DNA from 2 places in the Bradyrhizobium sp. LjRoot220 genome. Region 2 is predicted to be linked to the other one. Evidence: riboswitches for the same ligand, from Rfam matches in the RefSeq annotation. Region 2 holds a riboswitch; the other holds the start of a gene.
What was found. Region 2 has a riboswitch for S-adenosylmethionine ahead of ACSQ84_RS28270 (O-succinylhomoserine sulfhydrylase). Riboswitches for the same ligand answer to the same signal wherever they lie in the genome.
Positions count from the first base shown of each region.

Region 1 (7,078 bases), on a different contig from region 2:
CGACTTAAGATTTGGCCGCCCCGTTCGGGGGCACCGTATAACGCGTTGCGTGGCTGCCGACGAGGGCCGAGGAGCGCACCGACGCGCCGGCCTCGATCAGGGCGGTCTTGATCTTCTCCATCCCGGTGCCTGATATCGACACCAGCAGCGCCGCGCCGTCGAAGGCGGTATCGGGCACGGCGACGATTTCGGCGAGCGGCGCCAGCGCGCGCGCGATCTCGGCATTCCAGCCGGAGACGCGCACGCTCCAGGTCTCGACTTCGGTCACCATGGCGTTGTCGGCAACGCGCGAGACCACGAATACCGGCAACGCGGCCGGATGGTCGGCGCGTTCGAGGAACGGCCACCGCGCGATGATCTTCGGTGCGCCGTCCGCTTCGAGTTCGATCCACCACGGTGTGCGGCTCGACGCCGCCGAGACCAGCGCCAGATCGCCCTTCGATTTCGCCACCGCCTCGACCGCGGCTTGGGCGCTGAAGTGCGAGACGTATGGCACCACGAATCCGAAATGAAACCGCGCCGAATCCCGCATCGCGGATTCGCCGACCGAGACGTCGGCATGCACCGCGAACGGCGCCTGGACGTAGGTGAACGTCGAGATGATGACCCGCCAGATGCTCTCGATGGTGTCGATCGGGAGGATGCCGCGGTGCCGTTCCACCAGCCGCCGCATCATGTCGGCCTCGCGCGCCGGGCGAAATGCCGAGCCGACTTCCTGGGTCTCCTTGACCTGGATCAGCCGATCGATGATGTCGCCACGCGCCATCAACAGGCGGTGGACCTGCTCGTCGATCGCGTCGATCTCCTGGCGCAGCACCGCGAGCGAGGGCGGGGCGGGGGGTGCTTTGGACATGTTCTAGCCTTTAGCGCCGGGGGCCGAAATCACCGGCAAATACAACGACATTGATTAGGAAAGACGGCCACCGAAAGCAAAGAGAAACATCGCCATTGGGGACGTCGCGGGCGGGTTAACCATGGGCCTGCCTTGACGAAAAGCTCGCTTCGGACTAGCTTTGGCCCATTCCGTGGTCATTTGAGCCGGCCGGCTTGCAGCCACGTTAAACAACTCGCTAAACAGGCCGGGGACAGAAGTGATCCCGGTCGAACCTTTGTTCAGGCCGGGTTTTTTATGGCCTGATTTCTGTCCGAGAGGACCTCCGTCGAGGAGGTCGGTGGCCGAGATGACGAATGTGCAGTCGATACCGAGCCCTTCGATTCCGAGTCCCTCCATCCATAGCGAGGACCGGGCCCATGAGGCGGACCATCCGACGTCGCAGGTCGTCAGGTTCGGCATCGACCAGCCGCTCAAGCTCGATTGCGGCGTCGATCTGGCGCCGTTCCAGATCGCCTACCAGACCTATGGCGAGCTGAACGCGGACCGTTCCAACGCCATTCTGATCTGCCATGCGCTGACCGGCGATCAGCATGTCAACAATCCGCATCCGGTCACCGGCAAGCACGGCTGGTGGGACACCCTGGTCGGTCCTGGCAAGCCGCTCGACAGCAACCTCTATTTCATCATCTGCAGCAATGTGATCGGCGGCTGCATGGGCTCGACCGGGCCGGCCTCGACCAATCCGGCCACCGGCAAACTGTGGGGCCTCGATTTCCCGATCATCACCATTCCCGATATGGTGCGCGCGCAGACCATGCTGATCGATCGCTTGGGCATCGACACGCTGTTTTGTGTGGTTGGCGGCTCGATGGGCGGCATGCAGGCGCTGCAATGGACCGCGGCCTATCCCAAACGCGTGTTCTCGACGCTGGCGATCGCCTGCTCGACGCGCCATTCGGCGCAGAACATCGCGTTTCATGAACTCGGCCGCCAGGCGGTGATGGCCGATCCGGACTGGCGCGGCGGGCGCTATTTCGACCATGGCACGCATCCGCATCGCGGCCTCGGCGTGGCGCGGATGGCGGCCCACATCACCTATCTGTCGGACGCGGCCTTGCATCGCAAATTCGGCCGGCGGATGCAGGACCGCGAGCTGCCGACGTTCTCGTTCGACGCGGATTTCCAGGTCGAAAGCTATCTGCGTTATCAGGGCTCGTCGTTCGTCGAGCGGTTCGACGCCAACTCCTATCTCTATCTGACGCGGGCGATGGATTACTTCGACATCGCCGCCGACCACAATGGCGTGCTGGCGCAGGCGTTCCGCGGTATCCAGACCCGCTTTTGCGTGGTGTCGTTCACGTCGGACTGGCTGTTCCCGACCTCGGAATCTCGCGCGCTGGTGCATGCGCTGAACGCGTCGAGCGCGCGGGTGTCGTTCGCCGAAATCGAAACCGATCGCGGCCACGACGCCTTCCTGCTCGACGTGCCCGAATTCTTCGACATCTCCCGCGCCTTTCTGCAGTCCGCAGGCAAGGCCCGGGGCCTGAAAGAGACCGGTGGTTGATATGTCGATGTCGTCTCAGCAGACCCTGCCGCTCAACGGCATCGAGCCGCACCGCACCGAAGATCTTCGCAGCGATCATTTGCTGGTCGCCGAAATGGTCCAGAGCGGCGCAAGGGTGCTCGACGTCGGCTGCGGCGACGGCGAACTGCTGCAACTGCTGGAAAGCCGCGGCATTGACGGCCGCGGCATCGAGCTGTCGCGCGAGGGCGTCAACCGCTGCGTCGCCAAAGGCCTTGCGGTGGTGCAGGGCGACGCCGACACCGACCTCGTCAATTATCCCGACGACGCCTTCGACTATGTGATCCTGTCGCAGACGCTTCAGGCGACCCGGCAGCCGAGGGTGGTCTTGGAAAACCTGCTGCGGATCGGCCATCGCGCCATCGTCTCGTTTCCGAATTTCGGGTTCTGGCGGATGCGGCTGCAATTGCTGGTCGGCGGCCACATGCCGCGCACCGAAAACCTGCCGGCGACCTGGTACGACACGCCGAACATCCATTTCTGCACCATCAAGGATTTCGTGCAGCTCTGCGACGAGATCAACGTCAAGATGGAACGCGCGGTCGCCCTCGACCTCTACGGCCGCCCGCTGCGGCTCAATCTGCCGTGGTGGTTCTGGAACATGTTCGGCGAGCAGGGCGTGTTTTTGCTGACCCGGGGGAAGAAGTAACTATCGCCGTCATCGTTCTTACCTCTCCCGCTTGCGGGGTCGAGACGAGCGAAGCTCGCTCTTAGGTCGACGCGCTCGTTAGAGCGCGGCGGGTGGGGGTCTCTCCACCGGGCGAGCACGTTGTGTGGAGACACCCCCACCCCAACCCTCCCCCGCAAGGGCGGGAGAGGGAGCGCACCGGCGTCACCCCATCGACCGCGGATCCCGCACCGGCCATCTCCCCGCTTCCACCAGCGCAATAAAGCGCTCGACCATTTCGTTGAACAGCGCGGGGTCCTCCAGGTTGAGCACGTGGCCCGACTTCGGGAAGAACGTCAGCCCGGCCGCGGGCAGATGCTTTTTCAGGAACAGGCTCGGCTCGATGCAATTGTCGTCCTCGTCGCCGCAGATGATCAGCGCCGGCGTCGGCACGGTGCGGATCGCATCGGTCAGCGTGTAGATCGAGGGCCGACCGCCCTGAAAGCTGCGCATGGTGTTGGCCGAGCCTTTGGCGTCATGGCGCGCCAATGCGGCGTAGAAATCGGCGTGGCCGCGCGGGTCTTTCAGCAGAAAGGGAATCCGGCTCGGCGCCTCGCGCGTCGCCTTGGCGACCGCGACCGATCCGATCGCCTCGTACTGCTCGGCATTGGCGCGGCATTGCGCGCGGAAGGCGTCGAGATTTTCGATGGCAGAGCCGGAGCCAACGCCGGCCAGCGTCATCGACAGCGCGCGCTCCGGCGCGTTGAGGCCGATCTGCAGCGACGAATAGGCGCCCATCGACAGCCCGACGAAATGCGCTTTGGCGATTGCGAGGTGATCGAGCACCGCGAGCGCGTCAGTGTAGAAATGCTTGTAGGTGTAGACGTCCGATGTCGGCGGCACGTCGGAGGGGGTATAGCCGCGCGCCGAATAGGCGATGCAGCGGTGGCCGCGCGAGAAGTAGCGCATTTGCGGCTCCCAATTGGTGTGGTCGGCCGCGAACTCGTGCAGGAAGATGATCGGCGTTCCCGTGCCTGCTTCTTCGAAATAAAGGCGGACATTATCCTTGGCGACAGCGTAGGGCATTCGAGGTTCCTCTTGGGAAGGATTCAATCCGTTCTATCGTTCCAGCGACGCAATCAGACTGACGTTGGCTTTTTCGACCGCATTGAGCGGCACCTCCCAGGCATAGGGCCGATACCAGCCGAAGCGCTTGAAATGCGCGCTCAGGGCCGGATCACGAAAGAAGCGGCCGCGCCGGGCATAAATTTCATTGCGCGCGATGCGAAGCTGATCCGGTGACAGATTGATCAGCATGGCACGGGTCAGCAGAACGCTATCCGAATTGGCAAACATGAAGTCCTGCGCGGACCTTGAAGTCGGAGCCGGCGCTGGAGGAGGTGGAATCGACTCGTTGGTTGCCGAGGCGACCGGCCCGGGGACACGCGGCTTTTCCGGTTGTGCCACAGGCGGAGGAATTTGAATCGGAGGCGTCGTCGCCTGGGAGGCTTGTCTGGACAGGAAGATGTCGCCGTCGACTCCGTCATAATATGCAGGTGATTGCGTCTGCCCGACAGTGCTGGCCAGCCCCTTCACCTTTGCGCGTGTCTGCTTGGCCACTGCGACCAGCGAATTCCCGGGGTCCTCAAGTAACGGCAGGAAGCTTCGCGTGAAGACCGAATTCGCATTGGTGTCGCTGTCGGACAGCCGATCCATCGCGGATTCGCCGAAGTCCGCCGAATAGATGATGAATACGCCGCCGGGAATGGAGGTGCGCGCAAGACCGCGCAGACCGCCCACCGAGCGCCCGTTGGTGAGGCGAAACGGATTGTCGCGGCAGGCATCGAGCACGATAATCTGGATGCGAGTGCCGCGGGACTTGAGCCGCTGGATCAGATTGTCGGTGGATATGGTCAGGTCCCTGAGCAGGCTTTGCTGCTCTTGCGCCGCCACCCGCGGCGCATCGGTCGGAACCAGAAAGTTCGCACCGTCGATTTCAACGGCATGCCCGGCGTAGAACAGAAAGGCGGTGTCGCCCGGCTGAATCGAATTCTCGAACGAGCTGAACTTCTGGACGAAATCCCGCCATCCAAGATTTTCTCCGAGCGTCACCTGGAAGCCGAGTTGCTGAAGGCTGCGGCCGACGGAGCGGGCGTCGTTTACTGCCTTCTTGAGCGGATCCACATTGACGTAGGCGTCATTGCCGACAACGAAAGCAAATCGATTCTCTGCGCGAGCAGCACCGGCGGTCAGCGACAGGACCAGAATGAAGCCGATAAACCACGAGGTTTTCATTGTGTCTCCTCACGCCGCGCCCGGCTGAGTTAGTCGTTCGGCCGGCCCTGCTTCGCAAGCGCAATCAGTTCGGGCCGATACTCGAAATGCAGGCTGTCGAAATGATACCACCGGCCGCCCCAAATAAAGCCGTGGCGCTCGAAAATCTCGACGATTTTTTGCGGAATCTGGTTGCGCCAGACGATCGCGCCGGATGCACCTTTCGACCACAGCCAGTAATTGCCGAACTTGGCATTGATGTCGATCGCGGCGCCAAAGGCGTGCACCGAAAGCCGGTTGGTCTGCGCGATGGGCCGGCAGTTATAGATGCCGGACATCGGAACGAGGTAGCGGATCAGGTCGGCCGGAAGCGCGTCGAGTTCTTCTGAAACCTTCGCCAGCCGATCGGCAACGCCGTTGATGGCGGTAGCGCGCACCGTGCCGCCGCCGTGCCTGGGCAGCCAGGCGATCTCGCGAAGATTGGACAGCACCTGGCCCTTGCGGCAGTCGCCATACATCTTGAGAAAAAAAGCTTCGTTTCGGATGCGGCCCGGGTCGACGTTGGTGCCGGGCGGCTGGAATGGTGCCGTCGCCAGCGGATAGGGGATGGCGAACTGATCCCGGATGGTGGCGTGATCCAGCATTTCGGTGAACGGGCGCTCGACCGCGCTGCCGAGCGGCATACGCGTGCCGTCCTTCCACACCAGTTCGCTGTCGGTGTAGGAGGCGAGCGTGTCCGGGTAGGCGGCCACCAGGGCGTCGAGTTTGGGGTCCGCCAGGGCGGGCGCGCTGAAACTGGCGAGCAGCAAGCCGATAAAGCAGTATCTCATTTCAAAATCCGCAAGGATTCCCATGCCGGGAAGCAAATGTATCCCGAACACGATCCTACATCACCGTGAGGCAGGTGAAAAAGGAAATTGGCGGCGCCGTTGTTCACCCGAGCCGCGTGAGCCGCGCGTCGTCGCGGAGGCCATGTCGGAATCGTCAGCGGCATCGACGCCAATGGCCTCCGCAAGAAAGTCGGGCACGCTTCCGCCTTCGCTGAGCACCCGACAAGTCAGCGCCGTACCTGTCGCAGAGCCGTCGCGTCGGGCCTGGGCCGCTTGCCGCCGCCGGGGGCGCGGGTATATTAGCCCCATGGCTGTCAGCTCCCCAGATCTGAAGGCGTTCCTGCTCGCCACGCCTTTCTTCGGCGGCCTCTCGGACGCAAGCCTCGATCTCCTGGTCTCAATGCTGGTCGAACGCCGCTTCGACGCCGGCGCCACCGTCGTCGCGGAAGGAGAACCGGGGCGCTCGATGTTCATTGTTCACGCCGGTCAGCTGGTGGTGAGCAAGCTGCTGGATTCCGGGCGCGTCATCCGCATGACGGATCTTTATCCCGGCGATTTCTTCGGCGAAATGACGCTGATCGAAATGCAGAACCGGTCGGCCACCGTCGTCGCGGAGAGCGCTACGGTGCTGTACGAGCTCACCGCCCGACAGCTCTACACGTGCTACAAGACCGACATCCATGCCTATGTGCTGGTGATGCAGAACATCAACCGCGAGCTTTGCCGGCGGCTTCGCCGCGCCGACAGCCGCATCGCCGAGCTGCAGATGCTTCACGCGGATCAATGACGCCGATTCGCGTGCGTGAGGCCGGCAAACCGGCAGGCTGGCGGCGTGCACATTGCCGCCGCATTGGTTTCACCGAATGGCCACATCGGAATCAGACGCCAACCAAATTGTGCGGATAGAAGACTCTCCGGTCAAACTGAATCAAACCGAAAAGGAGTGCGCA
Region 1 is NZ_CAXUPS020000009.1:215,190-222,267, forward strand. Features, by position in the region: gene ACSQ84_RS30045 (chorismate mutase) at 5-853, opposite strand; SAM riboswitch at 1,016-1,095, shown strand; gene metX (homoserine O-acetyltransferase MetX) at 1,182-2,399, shown strand; gene metW (methionine biosynthesis protein MetW) at 2,407-3,066, shown strand; gene ACSQ84_RS30060 (alpha/beta fold hydrolase) at 3,250-4,110, opposite strand; gene ACSQ84_RS30065 (caspase family protein) at 4,144-5,319, opposite strand; gene ACSQ84_RS30070 (M15 family metallopeptidase) at 5,349-6,128, opposite strand; gene ACSQ84_RS30075 (Crp/Fnr family transcriptional regulator) at 6,436-6,915, shown strand; gene ACSQ84_RS30080 (hypothetical protein) at 7,078-7,078, shown strand, end outside.
Region 1: it holds a riboswitch for S-adenosylmethionine, as region 2 does, so the genes downstream of both, metX (homoserine O-acetyltransferase MetX) here and ACSQ84_RS28270 (O-succinylhomoserine sulfhydrylase) in region 2, are expected to answer to the same signal.

Region 2 (7,078 bases):
CGCGACGCGGTGTCCGCGATGCTGACCAGCTTTGCCGCGCACGACCGCGCCGAAATGGTCAAGGACGGCAAGGTGATGGTGACCTGCGAGTTCTGCTCGTCGGTCTATGAATTCACGCCGGAAGAAGCGGGTGTGGAGTAGGGCATTGCGCTCGCAATGACGATGTGGAGACAGTGGCCGCGAAAAAAGGGCGAAATATTCAAGAGCAAAATTCGCGCGGATTGCGCGACGAGATCGTGATGTTGTGTTTGCGATGACCCATCCACGTCGTCCCGGCCTTGAGCTCAGATGCGCAATTGCGCATCGGGGGACCCATACGCCGCGGCCTATCGGTTAGAGCGCCGGCGTTTGAGCCCTTCTGCAAACAATGACCGCCGCGGAGTATGGGTCCCTGCGTTCGCCGGGACGACGCGTGGAGGGCACCCCCCTAATTCAACACCCTCTTATTGTCCGGGCTATCCAGCGAGAATGTCGGCACGTCGATCTCAAAATGCAGGCCGCTTTCGCTGACCATCTGGTAGCGCCCGGTCATGAAGCCCGACGCGGTCGGGAGCGGGACGCCGGAGGTGTATTCGAAGCGCTCGCCGGGGGCCAGCACCGGTTGCTCGCCGACCACGCCTTCGCCGCGGACTTCGTGCTTGCGGCCGGTGGCGTCGGTGATGATCCAGTGCCGCGTCCGCAGCTGCACGGTTTCGTTGCCGGAATTGGTGATGACGATGGTGTAGGACCAGAAATACTGGCCCTTGTCGACCGACGAGCGCTCCGGGAGGAAATTCGGTTCGACGGTGACTTCGATCTGACGGGTGACGGCGCGGTACATGAATAAGAGCTTCCAGAATCCTGTGGCGCAGCATAGCGAAGAAAGCCGGTGGAACCAATCGGCGGGCGGAGGATGGTTGAGGTATTCCATCCTCGTTTCAACATAGTTTCGCCCTAAGGCGCACCCGCGCGGTTCCCGACCCTTGTCTGTTTTTCCTTGCCCGATCTTCCTTGCCCGATCTTCCTTGCCTGCAATCTGCGGGCCGATATTATCCTTTCTGTCGTGCAATTTGCGTAGATTCGACTGCCAAAACGGTGCCCGATGTCGTCCCTTGTCGATCAAATTGCCGGACCGTCCGTTGCGGACGCGCGCGCAAAGGACGATGCCTCGGCGCCGGCGATCACGCTGCCGGCAGCCGGCGAGCGCGAACTGCGGCTCGATCTGTTTCGCGGGCTCGCGCTGTGGCTGATCTTCATCGATCATTTGCCGCCGAACATCCTGACCTGGTTCACGATCCGCAATTACGGATTTTCCGACGCCACCGAGATCTTCATCTTCATCTCCGGCTATACCGCGGCGTTCGTGTATGGCCGGGCGATGCTGGAGGCAGGTTTCGTGATCGCCACCGCGCGCATCATGCGGCGGGTCTGGCAGATCTACGTGGCGCATGTGTTCCTGTTCACGATCTTCCTGGCGGAGATTTCCTACGTCGCCACCAATTTCAACAACCCGCTGTATGCGGAAGAAATGGGGATCATGGATTTCCTCAAGCAGCCCGATGTCACGATCATCCAGGCGCTGCTGCTGCGATTCCGTCCCGTCAACATGGACGTGCTGCCGCTCTATATCGTGCTGATGCTGTTCCTGCCGCTGATCCTGTGGCTGATGAAATGGCGGCCCGACGTCTCGCTGGCGCTGTCGGTGGCGCTCTACGCGGTGACCTGGCAGTTCGACCTGTACCTGTCGGCCTATCCGAACGGATTCTGGGCCTTCAATCCGTTCGCATGGCAATTGCTGTTCGTGTTCGGCGCCTGGTGCGCGCTCGGCGGCGCGGTGCGGATGTCGGCGATCCTCTCCTCGCGGATCACGATGTGGATCTGCATCGTCTATCTGCTCGCCGCCTTCTTCGTCACGATGACCTGGCACATCCCGCAATTGAGCCGCTTCATGCCGAAGCTGATCGAGCAGTGGATGTACCCGATCACCAAGACCGATCTGGATGTGCTGCGCTTTGCACACTTCCTGGCGCTGGCAGCGCTCACCGTGCGCTTCCTGCGCAAGGACTGGCCGGGGCTGAATTCACCCTGGCTGCGACCATTGATCCTGTGCGGACAGCATTCGCTCGAGATATTCTGCCTCGGCGTCTTTCTCGCCTTTGCCGGGCATTTCGTGCTGGCCGAAATCTCCGGTGGAGCAGGCCTGCATTTCCTCATCAGCGTCGCCGGAATCCTCATCATGTCCGGCATGGCGTGGGTCATTTCGTGGTACAAGCATTCCGCCGACAAGAATGCATCCCGGAAAAAGGGCGCTGTTGGCAACGCCGATATGGCGGGAGGGGGTTGATGACGTCCAACCCGGTGATGATCCTGGGTCTGACCTTGTTTGCCGGCTTGCTGGCCGTGGCCCCCGCGCGCGCCGAGCTTGCCCCGCCGAATTGCGAGGTCCCGGCCTATCTGCTCACCTCCGAGAGCCCGCTGCCCAAGGTCGAGACGGCCATCGTCAGCGAACGCCGGCTGGAAATTCTGGTGGTGGGCAGCCGGTCTTCGACCATCCTGGCATCCGAAGGCAGCGCCTATCCTGGCCGCCTGCAGGCGATGTTAAAGGAGATGCTTCCGAAGGTCGCGGTGAACGTCTCCCTGGAACTACAGGTAAAGAAGACGGCCGAAGAGGTCGCAAGCGGACTTGTTAAGCTCGTGGAAGCAAGAAAGCCTACTTTGGTTATCTGGCAGACCGGCACCTACGATGCTATCCGATCCATCGATCCCGATGATTTTCGCGCCGCTGTCGACGAAGGCGTTGTTGCGGTGCAAAATGCAGGGGCCAACGTGGTCTTGATGAACCTGCAATACAGTCCGCGCACCGAAACGATGATTTCCGCACCGCCCTACCTGGATAATATGCGGGTGGTGGCGCAGCAGCATGACGTTCCCCTGTTCGACCGTTTCGCCATCATGCGGCACTGGAGCGACGCCGGAGACTTCGACCTGTCCAGCACGGCGCATGGCCTCGACCTCGCCAAGCGGGTGCACGATTGCCTCGGCCGCGCGCTGTCGAAATTCGTGATCGACGCGGCGCATGTGAACCCGGCGCAGCAGAATTGAGGAACTGGCGTAAATGAGTTGCTACTGCCCTTTTTCCCCGTCCGCATCGCTGGCAGCGCTCGCCCTCGCGGCGACGGCACTGCTGACGCCGGCGTCGGTTTTGCCGGTGCAGGCGGAGCCGACCCAGGCCGCCCAGCAGGCGGCGACGCTATCCGGCTCGGGCAAGGCTGAACCGGGCAAGGCTGAGACGAGCAAGACTGAAGCGAGCAAAGCTGAATCGAACAAGGCTGAATCGAACAAGGCGGAAGCGGCTAAACCACAGGCGCCGAGCGCGGGGGCGGGCAGTGTGGCGGCCACCGACCCGTCCGCTCCGGCGCAGCAAAGGAGCCTCACCGGCAAGGCGGTCGACAAGGCAAAGGAAGTCGCGAAATCAGCCGCCGATATCTTCAGCCGCGTTCCCTGCCTGCCGGCAAAGGGTGGCGGCAAGAAGATGGCATCGCTGCCGCGTGTCGCGGGCAAGCTCGCGGCGGGCGAGCCGGTGGTCATCATCGCGTTCGGCTCGTCGTCGACCGCGGGCTTCGGCGCGACCTCGCCGGAATTCAACTATCCCAACCGCCTCGCGGCGCAGCTGCGCCGGCAATATCCGACCGCCGACATCACCGTGATCAATCGCGGCCAGGGCGGCGAGGACGCGCCTGAAATGATGAAGCGGCTGCAGACCTCGGTCATCGACATGAACCCGGATCTGGTGATCTGGCAGGTCGGCACCAACGCCGTGCTGCGCAATCTCGATCCCGCCGACACCATCAAGCTGGTGGAAGACGGTATCGCGCGCATTCAGAAGACCGGCGCCGATCTGGTGCTGATCGATCCGCAATATTCGCCGGCCGTCAACGCACGCGCGGAGAGCGCGGGCAAGATGATCAATCTGCTCAACAAGGTCGCCGAGCTGCGCAAGGTCGGCATCTTCCCGCGCTTCGAGGTGATGCGCGACTGGCACGAGAAGCAAGCGATCCCGATCGAGAATTTCGTCATCGCCGACGGCCTGCACATGAGCGACTGGGGCTACGCCTGCTTTGCGCAACTGCTCGGCGACGACATCATCCGCTCCGTCGGCCAGATCAAGCTCGGCGTCAACGTGCCCTCGAACGTGCGGACGTACAGGCCGATGTGAGTTTTGTCGTCCCGGCCTTGAGCCGGGACCCAGGCCGCGGCCCTGCTGATTGAAGCAGTGGTTGACGACTTCCCTAACTCACAACACCCTGTGGTTATGGGTCCCGGCTCAAGGCCGGGACGACACCTGTGTGTGGCTGCGTGTGCCGCCCTCTCACGCCTGCTCCAGCGCCTGCGCAAAATCCTCGATCAGATCATCGGCATGCTCGAGCCCGGCGGAGAATCTGATAAAGCCCTCGCTGATGCCGAGTTCGGCGCGCGCCTCCGGCGACAGCCGCTGATGGGTCGTGGTCGCCGGATGGGTGACGAGGCTCTTGGCGTCGCCGAGATTGTTCGAGATCCGCGAGACCTGCAACGCATTGAGGGTGCGGAACGCGGCCTGCTTGCCGCCTTTGACCTCGAAGCCGATCAGGGTCGAGCCGGCGCGCATCTGTCGCTTCACCAGTTCGGCCTGCGGATGATCGGCGCGGCCGGGATAGATCAGCCGCGAGATTTTCGGATTGTTCGCCAGCGCGTCGGCGACCTTGCCGGCGGTCTCGGTCTGCGCGCGCACCCGTACCGCCAGCGTCTCCAGTCCCTTGAGCAGGACCCAGGCGTTGAACGGCGACAGCGACGGGCCGGTGTGGCGCATGAAATTATGGAGGTGCTCGGCGACGAACGCTTCCGAGGACAGGATGATGCCACCGAGGCAGCGGCCCTGGCCATCGATGTGCTTGGTGGCGGAGTAGACAACGACGTCGGCGCCAAGCGAAAGCGGGCTCTGCCAGATCGGTGTGGCGAACACATTGTCCACGATCAACCGTGCGCCGCCACTGTGCGCGATCTCGGCAATCGCCGGGATGTTGAGCACGTCGAGCGTCGGATTGGTCGGGCTCTCCAGGAAGAAGGACTTGGTGTTCGGCCGCAATGCGCGCTGCCACTGGTCGAGATCGAGACCGTCGACCAGCGTCGTCTCGATCCCGTAGCGCGGCAGGAGATCCTGCACCACGTAAAGGCAGGAGCCGAACAGGGCTTTCGAAGCGACGACGTGGTCGCCGGCCCGGAGCGGTGCGAGGATCGCGGTCGTCACCGCGGCCATGCCGGTCGCGGTCGAGCGCGCGGCTTCCGCGCCCTCGAGTTGCATCATGCGGCGCTCGAACATCTCAATCGTCGGATTGGAATAGCGCGAATAGATAAAGCCGGGATCCTCGCCCTTGAATCGGGCCTCGCACTGCTCCGCGGAGTCGTAGACGTAGCCTTGGGTGAGGAATAGCGCCTCAGACGTCTCGCCGAATTGCGAGCGTAGCGTGCCGCCATGGACAAGGCGGGTTTCGGGACGAAAACGCTTGGTAGAACCAGTCTCAGACATGTGACCTCCGTCGTGACCACCATTGAAAATGGTCACAAAAAACCGGCCTGGAAAAATTTCCACAGGCCGGGATCACACGTGTCCCCGGCCTGTTTAGCGACTTGTTTAACGTGGCTGCAAGCCGGCCGGCTCAAATCACCACGGGATAAGTCATGCTGATATTCCCTCGCGCCCTTTTCGTCAAGCCAGCCATCGGATAACCCGTAAATACCCATATTTATGAGGTTTGGATGACATCTGGGTCATCCTTCCGGGCTCCTTCAGGACCCGGGCTCCTTGAGGACCGCCGTGCCGTTCACGCTGCCGCCCGACGCCAACGGAATCCTGCCCGACCGCATGATCGCGGCGATGGCGGATGCGGGCCTGATCCTGCCGGCCTATCCCTTTGTCGAAAGCCAGATCCAGCCCGCCAGCCTCGACCTGCGCCTCGGCGACGTCGCCTACCGGGTGCGCGCGAGCTTCCTGCCCGGGCCGGGTGCGACGGTCGCCGAGCGTATCGACGAACTGAAACTGCACGAGATCGACCTCACCGACGGGGCGGTGCTGGAGACCAATTGCGTCTACATCGTGCCGCTGCTGGAGAGCCTTGCGTTGCCGCCGGAGATCGTCGCCGCCGCCAACCCGAAAAGTTCGACCGGGCGGCTCGACGTGTTCACCCGCGTGATCGCCGATGGCACGCGCCGCTTCGACATGATCGGCGCGGGCTATCACGGGCCGCTCTATGCCGAAATCAGTCCGAAGACGTTTCCGGTGTTGCTGCGCGAGGGATCGCGGCTGTCACAGGTGCGCTTTCGCACCGGCGACGCGATTCTGAACGCCGACGAGCTGGACGCGCTGCATGACGCCGAGCGGCTGGTCGATATCGACGACGCCGATCTCGCCAATGGCGTGGCACTGAGCGTCGATCTCAGCGGCGAGAGTTCCGGCGGCTTCGTCGGCTATCGCGCCAAGCGCCACACCGGCGTGGTCGATGTCGACCGCCGCGGCGGCTATGCGGTCGATGAATTCTGGGAGCCGATCGCCGCGCGCCCCGACGGCAGCCTGATCCTCGATCCCGGCGAATTCTACATCCTCGCCTCGAAAGAGGCGGTGCAGATTCCGCCGGATTACGCCGCCGAGATGGTGCCGTTCGACCCTCTGGTCGGCGAATTCCGTGTGCATTACGCCGGCTTTTTCGATCCCGGCTTCGGCTATGCCGGCGCCGGCGGGCAGGGCTCGCGCGCCGTGCTCGAAGTGCGCTCGCGCGAGGTGCCGTTCATCCTCGAGCACGGCCAGATCGTCGGCCGCCTCGTCTACGAGAAAATGCTGGCGCGGCCCGACGCCATGTACGGCCAGCGCATCGGCTCGAACTACCAGGCGCAGGGCCTGAAGCTGAGCAAGCATTTCCGGGTGTAGCCAGGTTCACTCCCTCATCCCCGCGTGAGCGTAAGCTCATCGCTGGAGGAGCCCGTCTTCGCCCGTTGGGCTTCGCCGGGCACGCTTTGCTTTTTGGTGAGTGGCTGCGCCACGCGTAGCCCGTAGGGCAAAGCGTGGTTC
Region 2 is NZ_CAXUPS020000008.1:131,326-138,403, forward strand. Features, by position in the region: gene ACSQ84_RS28245 (Hsp33 family molecular chaperone) at 1-141, shown strand, start outside; gene apaG (Co2+/Mg2+ efflux protein ApaG) at 428-820, opposite strand; gene ACSQ84_RS28255 (OpgC domain-containing protein) at 1,082-2,323, shown strand; gene ACSQ84_RS28260 (SGNH/GDSL hydrolase family protein) at 2,323-3,081, shown strand; gene ACSQ84_RS28265 (GDSL-type esterase/lipase family protein) at 3,095-4,195, shown strand; gene ACSQ84_RS28270 (O-succinylhomoserine sulfhydrylase) at 4,349-5,542, opposite strand; SAM riboswitch at 5,615-5,694, opposite strand; gene ACSQ84_RS28275 (2'-deoxycytidine 5'-triphosphate deaminase) at 5,831-6,937, shown strand.